Regions from separate parts of the Streptomyces sp. NPDC127595 genome, predicted to be linked through region 2. Evidence: predicted binding sites of a transcription regulator. Region 2 holds the regulator's gene; the other holds the start of a gene.
The links. Region 2 encodes HrcA, which represses chaperone genes, less so after heat shock. Its sites were predicted from a motif close to TTNGCACTCNGNNNNNCNGAGTGCNAA; they were not measured.
Positions count from the first base shown of each region.

Region 1: a site for HrcA is predicted at 1,554-1,580, ahead of groES (co-chaperone GroES). Genes of this name have one in related genera too.

Region 1 is NZ_JBHXWK010000010.1:206,624-211,035, reverse strand. It holds gene ACFVKT_RS29385 (polysaccharide deacetylase family protein) at 1-738, shown strand, start outside; gene ACFVKT_RS29380 (polysaccharide deacetylase family protein) at 735-1,511, shown strand; gene groES (co-chaperone GroES) at 1,725-2,033, shown strand; gene groL (chaperonin GroEL) at 2,167-3,795, shown strand; gene ACFVKT_RS29365 (ester cyclase) at 3,894-4,412, opposite strand, start outside.
Region 2 is NZ_JBHXWK010000005.1:55,066-59,477, reverse strand. It holds gene hemW (radical SAM family heme chaperone HemW) at 1-458, shown strand, start outside; gene ACFVKT_RS17320 (DUF3097 domain-containing protein) at 652-1,458, opposite strand; gene ACFVKT_RS17315 (MBL fold metallo-hydrolase) at 1,504-2,292, opposite strand; gene hrcA (heat-inducible transcriptional repressor HrcA) at 2,463-3,479, shown strand; gene dnaJ (molecular chaperone DnaJ) at 3,481-4,412, shown strand, end outside.

The DNA of each region.
Region 1 (4,412 bases), on a different contig from region 2:
GCCGCCAAGCTCCGTGTCGCGCAGGCCGCAAGAGCTGCCGCGGCCAAGCGCTGGGGCCTGGCCAAGACGCCGCTGACCGCGCCCGCGCCCCCGGCCAAGAAGCCGGTCATCGAGTTCCGCGACGGCTTCGAGGTCGAGGACGGGGAGGATCTGCCGCCCGTCTTCACCACCATCCCCACCAAGCACAAGGTCGTCTTCCTCACCATCGACGACGGCGCCGAGAAGGACCCCGCCTTCCTGCGGATGATGAGCGACCTGAAGATCCCGTACACCGCCTTCCTCAGCGACTACCTGGTCAAGGAGGACTACGGGTACTTCCGCAAGATGCGCGACCGTGGCGTCGTACTCAACAACCACACCCTCCATCACCCCTACCTGCCCGGACTTTCCTACGCGCAGCAGAAGCGCGAGATCTGCGGCATGCAGGACGTGATGAAGAAGCAGTTCGGCAAGCGCCCGACGCTCTTCCGGCCGCCGTACGGCAACTACAACGAGGACACCCTGCGCGCCGCCAAGTCCTGCGGCATCAAGGCCGCCCCGCTGTGGAACGAGGAGATCTTCGTCGACCACTGGGACTACCGCGAGTGGGACCGCGATCTGCACCCCGGCGACATCGTCCTCACCCACTTCCGCGGCAAGGAGGACTGGAAGGGCACGATGCCCGACATGGTCCGCCGCTTCATGAAGATGGTGACCGACAAGGGGTACGCGGTGGCCCGCCTCGAGGACTACTTGTGAGACTCCGGCCCCGCGGGCTCGTCGCCGGGCTGCTCGCCTCCGTGCTGCTGTCCGGCTGCGCCCAGGCCGTCGACCCGATCGAACGGCTGGGAAAGAAGGCGGCGCACGAGGTGAGCAAGGCGCGCTCGCAGGGGCCCACCCTGGCGACGTACCGCCGCTGGGGCCTGTCCGCGCCGCTCGCCCCCGCGCCGAAACCGTCCGCCCGGGCCACCGCTCCCGCCGCGGGCCCGGGCCTCGCGCCGGTCGTGGACCGCGTGCCCACCCGCGACAAGGTGGTCTTCCTGACGTACGACGACGGTGCCGAGCGGGATCCGCGGTTCGTGGACATGGTCCGTGAACTGCGGCTGCCGGTCAGCATGTTCCTCACGGACAGCGTGGTCGGGCCGGGGTACGGGCACTTCGCGCGGCTGCGCGCGGTCGGCGCGACCGTGCAGAACCACACCCTCGACCACCCCTCCCTGCGCGGCCTGCCGTACGCCGGCCAGCGCGCCGAGATCTGCGGCCAGCAGGACAAGCTCAAGCAGCGCTTCGGCATCCGCCCCCGCTTCCTGCGGCCCCCGTACGGGACGTACGACACCACCACACTGCGCGCCGCCGCGGACTGCGGGATCGCGGCCGTCGTACGGGGGCGGGACACCGGCGACGGCCCGCTGCGGACCGGCGACATCCTGTCCGGCTTCGACTCCCCGAATCTCACGGAGGGGACGCTCGCCCTGCTGCGCCGGGTGCAGGCGGAGGGGTTCACGGCGGCCCGGCTTGAGGACTACCTCTGACACTTCGCACGCCCCCGATTTCACGGGCTCATGGGCGCCGCGTTGGCACTCCGCTTGACCGAGTGCTAATCGCGGTCATAGTCTCGGGTCTGGCACTCCCCCCTGGAGAGTGCCAATGACGACAGGTAGATCCGGCTCCCGCGACGACGGGTCCACCTGGTCGCCACCTCAGACAGTTAACCCCGTGAGATCTCCGAAGGGGGAGGTCGGATCGTGACGACCACCAGCTCCAAGGTTGCCATCAAGCCGCTCGAGGACCGCATTGTGGTCCAGCCGCTCGAAGCCGAGCAGACCACGGCCTCTGGCCTGGTCATCCCGGACACCGCGAAGGAGAAGCCCCAGGAGGGCGTCGTCCTTGCCGTGGGCCCGGGCCGTTTCGAGGACGGTAACCGTCTTCCGCTCGACGTCGCCGTCGGCGACATCGTGCTGTACAGCAAGTACGGCGGCACCGAGGTGAAGTACAACGGCGAGGAGTACCTCGTCCTCTCGGCTCGCGACGTGCTCGCGATCATCGAGAAGTAATTCACCCCGGTACCCAACCGGTTCTGCAGTGAACTGCGCCCCTGGCCCCCCGCGACCACAAGTAGCCGGGCGTCGGGGGCGCCGTTCGTTCTCCCCAGATTTTCCAGAGTTTCGAGAGGGCTGAATCGCTCCCATGGCGAAGATCCTGAAGTTCGACGAGGACGCCCGTCGCGCCCTCGAGCGCGGCGTCAACAAGCTTGCCGACACGGTCAAGGTGACGATCGGCCCCAAGGGCCGCAACGTCGTCATCGACAAGAAGTTCGGCGCTCCCACCATCACCAACGACGGCGTCACCATCGCGCGCGAGGTCGAGCTCGACGACCCGTACGAGAACCTCGGTGCCCAGCTGGTGAAGGAGGTGGCGACCAAGACCAACGACATCGCGGGTGACGGTACGACCACCGCCACCGTGCTCGCCCAGGCACTCGTCCGCGAGGGCCTCAAGAACGTCGCCGCCGGCGCGTCCCCCGCCCTCCTCAAGAAGGGCATCGACGCCGCCGTCAAGGCTGTGTCCGAGGAGCTCCTCGCGACCGCCCGTCCGATCGAGGACAAGGCCGACATCGCGGCCGTCGCCGGTCTGTCCGCCCAGGACAGCCAGGTCGGCGAGCTCATCGCCGAGGCGATGGACAAGGTCGGCAAGGACGGTGTCATCACCGTCGAGGAGTCCAACACCTTCGGTCTGGAGCTGGACTTCACCGAGGGCATGGCTTTCGACAAGGGCTACCTGTCGCCGTACTTCGTGACGGACCAGGAGCGCATGGAGGCCGTCCTCGAGGACCCGTACATCCTCATCCACCAGGGCAAGATCTCCTCCATCCAGGACCTCCTGCCGCTGCTGGAGAAGGTCATCCAGGCCAACGCCTCGAAGCCGCTGCTGATCATCGCCGAGGACGTCGAGGGCGAGGCCCTGTCGACCCTGGTCGTGAACAAGATCCGCGGCACCTTCAACGCCGTCGCGGTGAAGGCTCCGGGCTTCGGTGACCGCCGCAAGGCCATGCTGGGCGACCTCGCCACCCTCACCGGCGGTCAGGTCGTCGCCGAGGAGGTCGGCCTCAAGCTCGACCAGATCGGCCTGGACGTGCTGGGCACCGCCCGCCGTGTCACGGTCACCAAGGACGACACGACCGTCGTCGACGGTGGCGGCGACTCCTCCGAGGTCGTCGGCCGCGTCAACCAGATCAAGGCCGAGATCGAGAACACCGACTCCGACTGGGACCGCGAGAAGCTCCAGGAGCGCCTCGCGAAGCTGGCCGGCGGCGTGTGCGTGATCAAGGTCGGCGCCGCCACCGAGGTGGAGCTCAAGGAGAAGAAGCACCGTCTGGAGGACGCCATCTCCGCGACCCGCGCCGCGGTCGAGGAGGGCATCGTCTCCGGTGGCGGCTCCGCGCTCGTCCACGCCGTCAAGGTCCTTGAGGGCAACCTCGGCAAGACCGGCGACGAGGCCACGGGTGTCGCGGTCGTCCGCAAGGCCGCCGTCGAGCCGCTGCGCTGGATCGCCGAGAACGCCGGCCTGGAGGGTTACGTCATCACCTCCAAGGTCGCCGAGCTCGACAAGGGCCAGGGCTTCAACGCCGCCACCGGCGAGTACGGCGACCTGGTGAAGGCCGGCGTCATCGACCCGGTCAAGGTCACGCGCTCCGCCCTGGAGAACGCCGCCTCCATCGCCTCCCTGCTCCTCACGACCGAGACCCTGGTCGTCGAGAAGCCGGCCGAGGAAGAGGGCGACGCGGGCCACGGCCACGGTCACGGCCACTCGCACTGAGGCACCAGCCACTGAGGCACCAGCTTCCGAGAAAGCCCTCGTTCCCGCCGGGAACGGGGGCCTTTCCCGTGCACTGCCGGCTACGGCTACGGCTACGGCTACTGCTCCAGCGAATCCAGCGCCCCGAGCTGCGCCATCAGCCCCAGCCTGTCGTACTGCCACCAGCCCTCGGCGATCCTGCCGTCATCGGTGCACCGGTGGATGGTCGTGCCGGTCATGGTGACCTGCTTGCCGCTGGCCGGGATTCCCATGAAGTCGCCCGTGTGGGTGCCGTTCCAGGTCCAGCGCGTACAGACCCGGTCGCCGTCGGCGAGCTGGTCCTCGATGGTGAACGTGAAGTCGAAGCCGGACCGCCACATCTCCACCTCGCGGCGCACCGCGTCCAGGCCGATCACGTCCTGCTCGTTGGACGGATCGTGGTCGTGGTAGTTCTCCGCGATGACCTCGTCCCACGAGGGCAACCTGCCCTTGCCGGCGGCCAGCCCGTAGAAATTGCGGACGCTGGCCTTGTAGAGCCACTCGTCGCGCACCACATCGAGATCCGTGAACGTCGGCATCTCGTCGCAGAGCGCCACCATCTCCCGGAAGATCTTGTCCGTCTCGGGAAGATTCGAGTT
Region 2 (4,412 bases):
TCGCCGACGATGTGCTCGCCCGGGCGGGGTTCGACTGGTACGAGGTGTCCAACTGGGCCACCTCCGATGCCGGGCGGTGTCTCCACAACGAGCTGTACTGGCGGGGCGCCGACTGGTGGGGTGCCGGGCCTGGTGCCCACAGTCATGTGGGCGGGGTGCGGTGGTGGAACGTGAAGCATCCGGGGGCGTATGCGGGCGCCCTGGCGGCGGGAAGGTCGCCCGGGGCGGGGCGGGAGCTGCTGTCCGGTGAGGACCGGCGGGTGGAGCGGATTCTTCTTGAGCTGCGGCTTCGGGAGGGGTGTCCCTTGTCGCTGCTCCGGCCGGAGGGGTTGTCCGCGTCTCGGCGGGCGCTGTCCGAGGGGCTGCTGGAGGACGGGCCCTACGACGCCGGTCGTGCCGTTCTCACGTTGCGGGGGCGGTTGTTGGCGGATGCGGTGGTGCGGGATCTGGTGGACTGAGGTGGGGTTTTTCGCCCCCTCCGCCCCTGCCCGTCCCTTGTTTCTGGGGGCTGCCGCCCCCAGACCCCGCTGCCGCCCCCAGACTCCGCTGTCGCGCTGAACGCGCTCGTCCCCAAACGCCGGACGGGCTGAAACTCTCCAGCCGCGGCCGGAGAAATCCTCAGCCCCGCCGGGCGAGAAAACACCCTGCGGCTCACTCCGGCGCCGTCACGAAATCGATCAACTCCTCCACCCTGCCCAGGAGTTCCGGCTCCAGGTCCTTGTAGGAGCGGACCCGGGACAGGATGTGCTGCCAGGCCGCTCCGGTGTTCTCGGGCCAGCCAAGGGCGCGGCAGACGCCGGTTTTCCAGTCCTGGCCGTGGGGGACGCGAGGCCAGGCAGGGATGCCGACGGAGGACGGTTTCACGGCCTCCCAGATGTCGATGTAGGGGTGGCCGACGACCAGGGCGTGGGCGCTGGTGACCGCGTCGGCGATGCGGGATTCCTTGGTGCCGGGGACCAGGTGGTCGACGAGGACGCCGAGGCGGGCGTCCGGGCCCGGGGCGAAGTCGGCGACGATCGCGGGCAGGTCGTCGATGCCCTCCAGGTACTCGACGACGACGCCCTCGATGCGCAGGTCGTCGCCCCAGACGCGTTCGACCAGCTCGGCGTCATGCCGGCCCTCCACATAGATCCGCCCGGCCCGCGCCACCCGCGCCCGCGCGCCCGGCACCGCGACCGAACCGGAGGCGGTGCGGGAGGGACGTACGGGCGCACCCGCCGCCGGGCGGACCAGCGTCACCACCTTGCCCTCCAGGAGGAAACCGCGCGGCTCCAGCGGGAACACCCGGTGCTTGCCGAAGCGGTCCTCCAGCGTCACCGTGCCCGCCTCGCAGCGGATCACCGCGCCGCAGAAGCCGGTGCCGGGCTCCTCGACCACCAGCCCGGGGTCCGCGGGGACCTCCGGCACGGGCTTGGGCTTCTTCCACGGCGGGGTCAGGTCCGGAGAGTACTGGCGCATTCGGATGACGATAGGAGAAGCCGGGCCCCCGTGTCGTACGGCCTCCTACGACACGCCGAAACGGCCCGCCAGCGTGTCCCGTTGGGCCCGGACAAACGCCGCATTCACCACCGCTCCGTGACCGGGTACGTACACCGAGTCCTCCCCGCCCAGATCGAGCAGACGGTCCAGCGCGGCCGGCCAGTTGGAGGGGGCGGCGTCGGGGCCCGCCTGGGGTTCGCCGGATTCCTCCACCAGGTCGCCGCAGAAGACGACGGCGGGCCGTGACGGCGATCCTGGGATCAGGACCACCAGGTCGTGGGCGGTGTGGCCGGGGCCGACGTTCGCGAGGAGGACCTGGGTGCCGCCGCCCAGGTCCAGGGTCCACTCGCCGGACACCTGGTGGCGGGGGCGGACCAGCAGATCGGCGGCCTCGGCCGCCTCCAGCGGGTCCAGGCCGTTGCGTACGGCGTCCACGCGCAGTTCCTCACGGCCGTGCGCCAGGACGGTGTCCAGGCCGGCCGCCCCGAACACCTCCACGCCCGCGAAGGCGGCCGCGCCGAACACGTGGTCGAAGTGTGCGTGGGTGAGCGCGAGATGCGTCACGCGGGGGTCGCTGCCGGGTGGCCTCCGCGTCCCGGGAGTCGGCCGCGTGTCCTCGCCGGTCTCGCCGAGCAGCCTCCGTGCCTCGGAACGCAACCGCGCGCCCTCCCGCAGGCTCGACCCCGCGTCGATCAGCAGGGCGGCTCCCTCGCCGACCACCAGCCCGACCGTGCAGTCCCAGCCAGGAAGCCGCCGCCGTCCGACCCGCGGCGCGAGCCTCTCCCACCCCGCCTCTTCCCAAGTCACGCTCATGGGCAGACGCTAACGGCGAGCACGCTGTCGGCACGACCGCGCGGGGCCCGCCCTTGCCGGGGGCGTACCTCCCCGCCGTACACTGGCCGGGGAACGCTGGCACTCGCACGCGCTGAGTGCCAGGGGGAGATTCCGGGAGACCATGGCGACGACATCTGGAGGTGTGCGCGATGCTCAGCGAACGCAGGCTCGAAGTGCTGCGCGCCATCGTCCAGGACTACGTGGGGACGGAGGAGCCGGTCGGCTCCAAGGCCCTCACCGAGCGGCACCGGCTGGGGGTCTCCCCGGCGACGGTCCGCAACGACATGGCCGCCCTGGAGGACGAGGGGTACATCGCCCAGCCGCACACCAGCGCCGGGCGCATCCCCACCGACAAGGGCTACCGGCTCTTCGTCGACAAGCTCGCGGGCGTCAAGCCGATGACCGCGCCCGAGCGGCGGGCCATCCAGAACTTCCTCGACGGCGCCGTCGACCTCGACGATGTGGTGGGGCGTACGGTGCGGCTGCTCGCGCAGCTCACGCGGCAGGTCGCCGTCGTGCAGTACCCGTCCCTCACGCGGTCGACCGTGCGGCACGTCGAGCTGCTGTCGCTGGCTCCGGCCCGCGTCATGCTCGTCCTGATCACGGACACCGGCCGGGTCGAGCAGCGCTTGATCGACTGCCCGGCGCCGTTCGGGGAGACGTCTCTCGCGGATCTGCGCGCGCGGCTCAACAGCCGGGTCGCGGGGCGGCGGTTTTCGGACGTTCCGCAACTGGTGCAGGACCTGCCCGACGCCTTCGAGGCGGAGGACCGCGGTACGGTCACGACGGTGCTCTCCACCCTGCTGGAAGCGCTCGTCGAGCAGACCGAGGAGCGGCTGATGATCGGCGGCACCGCCAATCTCACCCGCTTCGGACATGACTTCCCTCTCACCATCCGGCCCGTACTCGAAGCGCTGGAGGAGCAGGTCGTGCTCCTCAAGTTGCTTGGTGAGGCCGGGGATTCGGGCATGACCGTACGGATCGGTCACGAGAACGCGTATGAGGGACTCAACTCCACGTCCGTCGTCTCCGTCGGCTACGGTTCGGGCGACGAGGCAGTAGCGAAACTCGGCGTGGTCGGACCGACCCGCATGGATTACCCCGGCACGATGGGAGCGGTACGAGCGGTGGCACGGTACGTCGGACAGATCCTGGCGGAGTCTTAGGGTGGCCACGGACTACTACGCCGTGCTCGGCGTGCGCCGCGACGCGTCCCAGGACGAGATCAAGAAGGCGTTCAGGAGGCTCGCGCGCGAGCTGCACCCGGACGTCAATCCCGATCCGAAGACGCAGGAGCGCTTCAAGGAGATCAACGCCGCCTACGAGGTGTTGTCGGACCCGCAGAAGAAGCAGGTCTACGACCTCGGCGGCGACCCGCTGTCCCAGGCGGGCGGCGCGGGCGGCCCCGGTGGCTTCGGCGCCGGCGGCTTCGGGAACTTCTCGGACATCATGGACGCCTTCTTCGGTACGGCGTCGCAGCGTGGCCCCCGGTCGCGTACGCGCCGTGGCCAGGACGCCATGATCCGGCTGGAGATCGAGCTCGACGAGGCGGCCTTCGGTACCACGAAGGACATCCAGGTCGACACGGCCGTCGTCTGCGCCACCTGTAACGGCGAGGGCGCGGCGCCGGGGACCTCGGCGCAGACCTGTGACATGTGCCGCGGTCGAGGTGAGGTCTCGCAGGTCACCCGGTCCTTCCTCGGCCAGGTCATGACCTCGCGGCCCTGCCCGCAGTGCCAGGGCTTCGGAACCGTCGTCCCCACCCCGTGCCCGGAATGCGCGGGCGACGGCCGTGTCCGGTCACGTCGGACGCTGACCGTCAAGATCCCGGCCGGTGTCGACAACGGCACCCGGATCCAGCTCGCGGGCGAGGGCGAGGTGGGCCCCGGCGGCGGCCCCGCCGGCGACCTGTACGTCGAGATCCACGAGCTCCCGCACGCCACCTTCCAGCGGCGCGGCGACGACCTGCACTGCACGGTCACCATCCCGATGACCGCGGCGGCCCTCGGTACCAAGGTGCCGCTGGAGACGCTCGACGGCATGGAGGAGATCGACATCCGTCCCGGCACGCAGTCCGGGCAGTCGGTCCCGCTGCACGG